4 regions of the Solibacillus cecembensis genome follow, and region 4 is predicted to be linked to each of the others. Evidence: predicted binding sites of a transcription regulator. Region 4 holds the regulator's gene; each other region holds the start of a gene.

Region 1 (2,212 bases), on a different contig from region 4:
CTAATACTTGTTTACGTGCTTGGTCACCATTATACATACCACGAACTTGCGGTAATGTAACATGACTTTCATCGACAACGAGTAAAAAATCCTTTGGAAAATAGTCAATTAATGTATATGGTGTTGCACCAGCTTCACGCAATGTTAAATGACGTGAATAGTTTTCAATGCCTGAGCAAAATCCCATTTCACGCATCATTTCTAAATCATAATTTGTCCGTTGTTCTAAACGCTGTGCCTCTAACAAACGGTCTTCTGCACGCAACTTTTCTAAGCGCACTTGTAATTCTTGTTCTATATTTTCAATCGCAACTTTCATTTTTTCTTCTCGTGTTACGAAGTGAGATGCTGGGAAAATTGCCACATGCTCACGCTCAGTTAAAATTTCACCCGTTAGTGCATCGACTTCTCGAATGCGATCAATTTCATCTCCAAAAAACTCAATGCGCACACATTGTTCATCGCGGGATGCTGGGAAAATCTCTACTACATCCCCACGCACACGAAATGTTCCACGCGTAAAATTAATATCATTGCGTTCATATTGAATATCAACAAGTTTACGCAATAGCTGATTGCGCTCAATTTCCATACCTGTTCGAATCGATACGACCATTTCCCGATATTCCTCTGGTGAACCGAGACCGTATATACACGAGACTGAGGCAATAATAATGACATCCTCTCGCTCAAATAGCGCCGATGTAGCCGAGTGCCTTAGCTTATCAATTTCTTCATTAATGCTCGAATCTTTTTCGATATACGTATCCGTTTGTGGCACATACGCCTCTGGTTGGAAATAATCATAGTAACTGACAAAGTACTCCACCGCATTGTCCGGGAAAAACTCTTTAAATTCACTATACAATTGGCCTGCTAATGTTTTATTATGCGCCATAATGAGCGTTGGTTTTTTCACTTGTTGGATGACATTAGAAATAGTAAAAGTTTTTCCTGTACCCGTTGCGCCTAATAGCGTTTGCTCGTGTTTGCCTTCTTTTATTCCTTGTACGAGCTGCTCGATTGCAGCGGGCTGATCACCATTTGGTTGATAGGCAGACTGGATTGCAAATTGTTCTGTCATATATGGTCGTCCTTTCTTCAAATCTGTTATGTTCTATTTTAGCATATCCTTTTTTTAATTACGAGAATTTAACGAACGTATATTCGATTTTGTTTAGTGTTTGTTATTCAGTATGGGGATTTAAAGGGGGATTTATCACATAGGGGAGATAATTTTAAATTGTTCGTCTGGTTAGCGAGTTCTATCCAACACTTTTTAAGTTCTATCAATCACATTTACCTTTCTATCCGTCTGCCCTATAAATACTGCAAATAGTTAAGACATTTCACACAAAATCCTCATACGTTTTCTAAAATATTTATCCATAAAAAAAATCACCTAAAAATAGGTGATTTTTTAGCTAGGCTATTGTTGATTGGAGTAATTCTTTTAGTTCCATTGTATAATTGATAAATTTCTGTTCATTTTTTTGGTCCAATGACGTATCGATGAGTGCTTTTAGTTGTTCGATTCGATGCATACGTTGTAAGCGATTTAAAAACAAATCTAAATAAATTTCATTCAACAATTTTTCGGCTTGATCACTGTTCGGCTGTTGGCCAACTGCTTTTAAAAAATCTGTGTACGAATAATATTTATCCATCGATATCACCTCAATCTCTTTTATTTATTATAAAATAAACGAGCACCCATTTGCAATATATTCTGAATAATTATCAACCAACAGAATTTTCTGAAAATAATGTTGATTTTTGTATTTAATTGTATTATTTTTAATATATAGCGAAGTTTTTGTTTTAGTTCTTTTGATTAGGTTGTCAAAATTACATAAAACACCGTTCACATAATTGCTAGCTTACCCCATTCGTAAAATACGGACTTAACCAACTAGACATTTCAAATTTCAGCAGTGCGCTATGGTTAGAATGAACTTTCAACTTATCGCTATCACAAAAATGACGCCCTCTAGCTTTCCTTGTATTTTGTTGCACTCGATTTTGGACGAGCAAAAATAAATAATAAAGGGGAATTGAAATGTCGAAAAATTTACCTCAAGTTTCTAATTACATTGCATCGAATTCTACTTATTTTTTAAAATCTATCTCGCATCGTGAAAAAACATACACCCTTGTTTCTGATAAGCATGGGAAAGTCGTTTATCCAAATAAGCCATTAAAAATTATTCGT
Region 2 (2,212 bases), on a different contig from region 4:
AAACCACTTATTTATACAAGTTTAAAGGAAAAAAGCTGTATTAGTCCCTTGTCATCCTTGTAATTTTCGAGCTACCGTCTAAATACGCATTAATGCGCCATTAGGCTTTGGTAATTCTTGAGCTGTTATCTGATTCATTTTACAAAAATGTTTAAAAAATTGTTGTGCTAGCTCTCGTTCCTGTGGGTCACTTTTCAATGAAACGATATCAAGCAAAATTTGGGCCATCCATGTATTATCAAAATAACGGTATTTACCTGTATTCCAAGTTACATTTTGGGGTGATTTTTCATTTACGTAATATTTCCAAAAAAGTAACTGATCCGATTCCTGTTCTGTAAGCTGGATTCTATACTTTGAATGAGCAGGTACATTTCCATCCTCACAAAGCTTACCGATAAATTCTTCATTCACCATATAGACACCTAATATACGTCTGTCTTTTTCAGGCATGACGGAATCTATTGCTGTTAACAGGACAGCGCTATTTTGGTGCAAGCGGATTGGCTTATTCGGCTTCCCCTTGTTATTACCACTTTTAATTTCGCCTGAATTAATCTTCCACTCTGAAAAAGAACTGTTTTGTTCTTCTGTATCACACCAAAAAACCATTTGTGATTCGGGATGAAGTTTATGGTTTTTCATAAGCTTTTCGTGTTCTAAGCGTAGTTCCAGATTTTTTCGCTGTAGTTTTATTTCCTCTTCCTTCTTCAATTCTTCCTCTTTTAGCTCGGATTCCTTTTTTTGTATAATCTCTTCAAGTGACTTAGCATCACTTTTATCATGTAGTTTTAAGTGCTTTCCAAATACATCAGGGAAAACAAATTTTTTAATTTCCGATGTGAAGTGTATTTCAATACTAGAATCATTCTGATTAACTATACTACCCATGCCAAAACTCTTGTGTGTAACTTTCTTATTGATCAGATTCATTATTCAAGTCCTCCTTGTAGAATAAAAAATCGGTTACTACTAAATAGTATATTGATAATTTTATTCAACTAATTTAATTAAAAGCTCACACAACTGTTTGAAATTCTTTCTACGGTTTAAAAAAGGTCATAAAAAAAGTATCCAAATTCTATCTGCAAATAAGGTCAGCGGAATTCAAAATACGAGTTAAAAAAACAATTGTAAGATTATTATAACATTTTTTTAATGGATTTACAAATTTATTGTTGACAATATATTTTACCATGGGGTAGAATTGAATTTTATTCTCTGAATCTCCTTGAAATAACTATGAAATATAGGCCTCCAAAAAGTCGCATAACTTTTGGAAAGTCTCTATAAATAACAAGTGCACCAGGTACAAACTCCAACCACGTAAAAGCTTCGCAATGTGTAGTATATAGGTCTTTAAGGTATTTAAATGATGTGCCTATTTAAAACTACATCTTGAGTTCTGCATTCCCTTTATATGACCTCCCACGGGTGTAAATACAATTTCCCCTAGTTATAACTCACAAATCCTCACTTTTACATGCGCTCCACCAATTTTACGGTTATTGACGTGAATCTCTCCGCCGTGTTTTTTTACAATTTCCTTTGCAATATACAGCCCTAAGCCTGAGAGCCCATTAACTCCTGATTTCTTACTTTCTTCCTGATAATATTTATCGAACACACATTGATTCTGATTACTAGAAAAACCAGGGCCATTATCGAAAATGTCAAACGAAATACTTTGGTCTGGATTCATCGTAATAATCCATTCAATATTTCCATTAACAGGTGTGTAACGAATACTATTCGTAACAATATTATCAAGCACTTGAGAAATTCTCTCTTGATCAATCATTCTCATGTATATTTCATCCTCGTTAATCATTCGATGTTGAAAGTCGATATATTTCTTCTCACATAGCCTATGATATTCTTCACCCTTCATTTGCACAAATTGATTAATTAAAGTTCGTTTCGGATTAAGAGTAAACGTTGGCTTCTCAATAAGCGCCATTTCATTTAACTCAGCTATCAAATGGCTCGCATAATTAGTATTTCTAATAATTGTTTGTAAATACGGCTCTAATCGTTCTTGTCGCCTTTTTCCACTTTCTAATAGCCCTTCCGCATGACCTTGAATAATTGTTAATGGATTTCGCAAATCATGTGAAATCGCTGCGATCATCTCTTTTCGCTCTTGCTCTAGCTGAAGTTGACGGTCCAATGAATCTTTCAACGCTGACCTCATTTCTTCAAATGCTTGCAC
Region 3 (2,212 bases), on a different contig from region 4:
GAACTGCGCCGCCATCACGAATAATTTGTTCTACTTCACGAGCTGTTTTCACGTTTTGTGGGTATGGCATACCGTGTGAAATGATTGTTGATTCTAATGCAATAATTGGTAACCCTTTTTCTTTTGCTTCTAAAACCTCTTGTGAATATGATAAATATTGTTTCATAATAATTCCCTCCATTGATGTAATGCTTCATTTGTTAAATCTGGTCTTACTGTTTTTTCAGATTGCAACGTTTTTGATGCGCTGACTAATCCTAGCTGAATCGCTGTTTCAAAGTCTGTATCGTTTAGGGCCCCATGTAAAAATGCACTAACAAATGCATCTCCCGCGCCCGTAACATCAATAATATTTGTAGTTTTTACAGCTTCAAAATGTTGTATTTTTTCTTGATTTCCAGCTAATACACCGTATTCTCCAAGTGTTAAAATAACTGATTGTGCACCTTTTTGTACTAATTGTCGAACTGCAGCTTCATAATCTGCCATATTTTTAAGTTTTACTTGTAAATATGTCTCAGCCTCATCACGATTACAAATAAAATAGCTTACACCGTTTAAATTATCAGGCATGTGAATCATCTTAGGTGATGATACTGGCACGATGACAAACGGAATATTACGCTGTTTGGCTAAATCCTTTGTATATTGAACTGTTTCCGCTGGGCAATTTAAGTCAATGATGATACAACTTGCTTGTTGCAATGTTGCCTCATGTTTTTCTAGTACAGTTGGTAGGAGCTTTGTATAAATCGACATATTAGCCATGGCGATTACTAGCTCTCCCGTATTATCCAACACTGCTGTATAAGAGCCTGTTTTTTCATGTTGCAGCTTTTCTATAAGCTCAAAACTAATAAACGGAGCACTCGTACTTTCTAAAAGCTGGCCATCATGATCCTCACCAAGTGTTGTTAATAATGAAACCTGATTACCTAGTCGGCCTAAATTTTCTGCAATATTACGTGCAACGCCACCAATACTTTCACTAATTGTAGCTGGATTTGATGTCCCTAAATGAACATCTTTTTCAATCGAAAATTTCCGATCTACATTTGCCCCACCGATTGCAATAATTTGATTTTTTGCAGGCAGCACATACGCCCGTCCAATAATTTCACCCTGTTTAATTAACGAGGAAATCATATTTGCTATTGCCGGTCGAGACATCCCTAATTGTTGTGCCATCTCTTGTTGTGATAAATATGGATTTTCTTTAATTAGTTGGAAGACTAATTTTTCCTTATCATTCATAGTCTCACCTCCCCAACTCGAACATTTGTTTATATTATAAAACATTTGTTTAAAGGTTGTCAATTTTTTATTGGAGACCTCTAAAAACGTCTTAATTATCAACTTGCACTATATTGTTTCCCCTAATTACTAGCATTATAACCACAAAAAAAGTGCTATTTTGAATTAATCAAAATAGCACTTCCTTAACTTTACTCTATAATTGCTTGTCCTTCTTCATTAACACGAGGTTGAACAAGCACCTCTACTCGACGGTTTTTTGCACGACCATCTTCTGTATCATTTGTAGCGATTGGTTTAAATTCACCATGGCCTTTTACACTGAAATAATTTGCATCCAGCTCTTCATTGCCACTTACTAATATTTTCATAAAGTTTACTGCACGCATTACTGATAATTCCCAGTTCGATGCAAATTCATTTGTTTGAATTGGTACATTATCTGTGTGCCCTGTTACAACGACGTTACGTGGTGGATCAAACATAATAATTTGTGATAAGTCAGTCGCAAGTGCCATATATTCGCTTTTTACTTCTGCTTTACCCATATCAAAAAGAATACTATCACGGATTGTTATTAGTAATCCTTCATCCGTCATTTTTGTTTCAAATAACTTCTCAAGCTCATTCACGGCAATAAATTCATCCATGCGCTCCTGAACTTCTTGTAAAGCTTTTTGATCTTCCAAATATTTCGTTGCACCCGATTGAACATCCGGTGACACGCTATCTGGTGCTTGAATAACTGCCGGGTAATCTAAAACACTAGTACCACTAGTGAACACGTCATTAAAAACAGCAGACATTTGTTCTAATTTCTTTTCATCGACTGTACTTGAAGCAAATAATACAATAAATAGGGCTAGAAGTAATGTCAAAATATCGGCATACGGTACTAGCCATGATTCGTCAACATGTTCTTCATGTTTTTTCTGTTTTTTATGCCTCTTTGCCAAGG
Region 4 (2,212 bases):
CGGAACGGTTCAGACGTTGTTGACGCTATTTTTAGCAGCGGTCATCGGTATGTTTGTGGGAATTGTCATCTTAAAAATTCGTAATAAAGGAAGAAAGACGCCTGTTCCATTTGGCCCTTCTATTTCACTTGCTGCAATCATTGTCTATTTTTACGGCGAGCCCATATTACAGTGGTATGGATCGCTTTTTAATTTTTAAACATTCACACAAATTTGACTATTAATGGTATGCTACTAATATCAAATTTTGGGGAGGAAAATAATGAAACCTGTTATTGGGCTAACGATGCATCCTGTAGAAGGAAAGAAAGAGATTAATAATACATACATTCATGCGATTAAAAGAGCTGGAGGCACGCCTATTTGTTTGCCTGTTATTAACGAGGGAAATGTTGAGCAAATATTAGATATTGTGGACGGTGTTGTATCAATTGGTGGCTATGATGTGAATCCATTAATTTTTGGACAGGAACCCCATTATAAGCTCGGTGTTGTCATTGATGAACGCGATAAAAGCGATATACTCATTATGAAGCGCGCATTTGAACGGGAAATACCGATTTTAGGCATTTGTCGTGGTGAGCAAGTGATGAACGTAGCATTTGGTGGAACCTTATATCAAGATATTGATACGCAAGTGGAAAATGTATTGAAGCATACACAAGTATCCATGCGTCATGAAGTCACGCATACAGTGGAGCTTGAGCAATCGAAGCTACAGCAAATTATCGGGGCCTCCTCGATTTTAACGAATTCCTTCCATCATCAAGCTGTCGATGTAGTAGCTGATGGATTTATTGTCAATGCCCGTGCAAAAGATGGAGTCATTGAAGGGATTGAGCATCCAACGCATCCATATTGTATTGGTGTACAGTGGCATCCAGAAGGTCTTGAAAATGATGCTCCTTCTGAGAAACTATTTAAAAGCTTTATAGATGCATCGATAAAGAAACAATAGAAAAAGCCGCAAACGATTCAAACGTTTGCGGCATACTTGTTTTTAATGCACGTTGCGGTATAATCCAACAACTTTCCCAAGAATCGTTACTTGGTTTACGAGTATCGGATCCATCGAACTATTTTCAGGTTGTAAACGGAAATACGATTTTTCCTTATAGAAGCGCTTTACTGTTGCTTCATCATCTTCTGTCATAGCCACGACAATTTCCCCGTTATTTGCAGCAGAGCATTTTTTAACGATTACGTAATCGCCATTTAAAATACCAGCCTCAATCATAGATTCACCCATAATTTCGAGCATGAACAATTCATCCTCCGAAGAACCATATGTATCGGGTAGTGGAAAGTATTCCTGAATATCTTCAATGGCAGAAATAGGAAGTCCGGCCGTTACTTTGCCAATTAGTGGCACATGGATAACGCCTTGCTTTGGGATGGTTGGGTCTCCTTGCTCAAGAATTTCAATGGCACGTGGTTTTGTCGGATCTCGACGAATGAGCCCTTTACTTTCTAAACGAGCTAGATGTCCATGGACAGTTGAACTTGAAGCTAAACCAACAGCTTCACCGATTTCTCGGACAGAAGGTGGGTAGCCTTTTGTACGAACTTCATCTTTTATAAAAGCTAAAATGGCTTCTTGACGCTTCGAAATTTTTGTCAACACACTCACCTCTTTAATAAGTAGTTTTATTAAATTTAGTATATCAGTATGCGAACAAGAATGCAAACATAGGTTCTAAAAGGGGTTGACAAAAACGTATGTTCCTATTATTATAAGAACATATATTCCGAACGTACATTCTAAAGGGGCGATTTATTATGGGTAAAATGAAGTTAAATGGCTTTACAACAATGTTCTTCTTATTTTCATTTCTGTTTCTTGCATTTATTATAGCGAAAGACGAACAAATTACTTCATACGAACACATTACCATCGAACAAGGAGATACTTTATGGTCGTTAGCTGGGCAATATCGTGGTAAAATGGCAGAGCATGATTGGATTGTCACGGTAAAAAAGGAAAATGCATTGCGTGATGGGAAAATTATAAGTGGGCAGCTGTTATTAGTACCTATCGTAAAAAACTCCAAACATATCGTAGGGTTATCTGAATCACCAGAAATACATACTATTAAAGTAGCGAGTGAAACTAATGAATCAAAATAAAGCAGTCATTTATTGTCGTGTGAGTACCGACAAATCAACACAAGAGACGTCGTTAACACGACAGCAAGAAGAATTGACACAATAT

What was found. Region 4 encodes LexA, which represses DNA repair genes until DNA is damaged. Its sites were predicted from a motif close to CGAACATATGTTCG; they were not measured.
Region 1: uvrB (excinuclease ABC subunit UvrB) is a predicted target of LexA. The motif match lies at 1,157-1,170, and genes of this name have one in related genera.
Region 2: ACQKIH_RS13480 (malate synthase) is a predicted target of LexA. The motif match lies at 1,020-1,033, and genes of this name have one in related genera.
Region 3: ACQKIH_RS11620 (carbohydrate kinase) is a predicted target of LexA. The motif match lies at 1,273-1,286, and genes of this name have one in related genera.

What each region holds. Positions count from the first base shown of each region.
Region 1 is NZ_JBNNMF010000013.1:48,892-51,103, reverse strand. Features, by position in the region: gene uvrB (excinuclease ABC subunit UvrB) at 1-1,084, opposite strand, end outside; gene ACQKIH_RS12815 (IDEAL domain-containing protein) at 1,425-1,667, opposite strand; gene ACQKIH_RS12810 (competence protein ComK) at 2,060-2,212, shown strand, end outside.
Region 2 is NZ_JBNNMF010000014.1:57,089-59,300, forward strand. Features, by position in the region: gene ACQKIH_RS13480 (malate synthase) at 79-933, opposite strand; gene ACQKIH_RS13485 (HAMP domain-containing sensor histidine kinase) at 1,457-2,212, opposite strand, start outside.
Region 3 is NZ_JBNNMF010000011.1:114,646-116,857, reverse strand. Features, by position in the region: gene ACQKIH_RS11625 (pseudouridine-5'-phosphate glycosidase) at 1-166, opposite strand, end outside; gene ACQKIH_RS11620 (carbohydrate kinase) at 163-1,254, opposite strand; gene motB (flagellar motor protein MotB) at 1,446-2,210, opposite strand; gene motA (flagellar motor stator protein MotA) at 2,194-2,212, opposite strand, start outside.
Region 4 is NZ_JBNNMF010000003.1:263,987-266,198, forward strand. Features, by position in the region: gene ACQKIH_RS04550 (prepilin peptidase) at 1-199, shown strand, start outside; gene ACQKIH_RS04555 (gamma-glutamyl-gamma-aminobutyrate hydrolase family protein) at 263-958, shown strand; gene lexA (transcriptional repressor LexA) at 1,001-1,621, opposite strand; gene yneA (cell division suppressor protein YneA) at 1,780-2,127, shown strand; gene ACQKIH_RS04570 (YneB family resolvase-like protein) at 2,114-2,212, shown strand, end outside.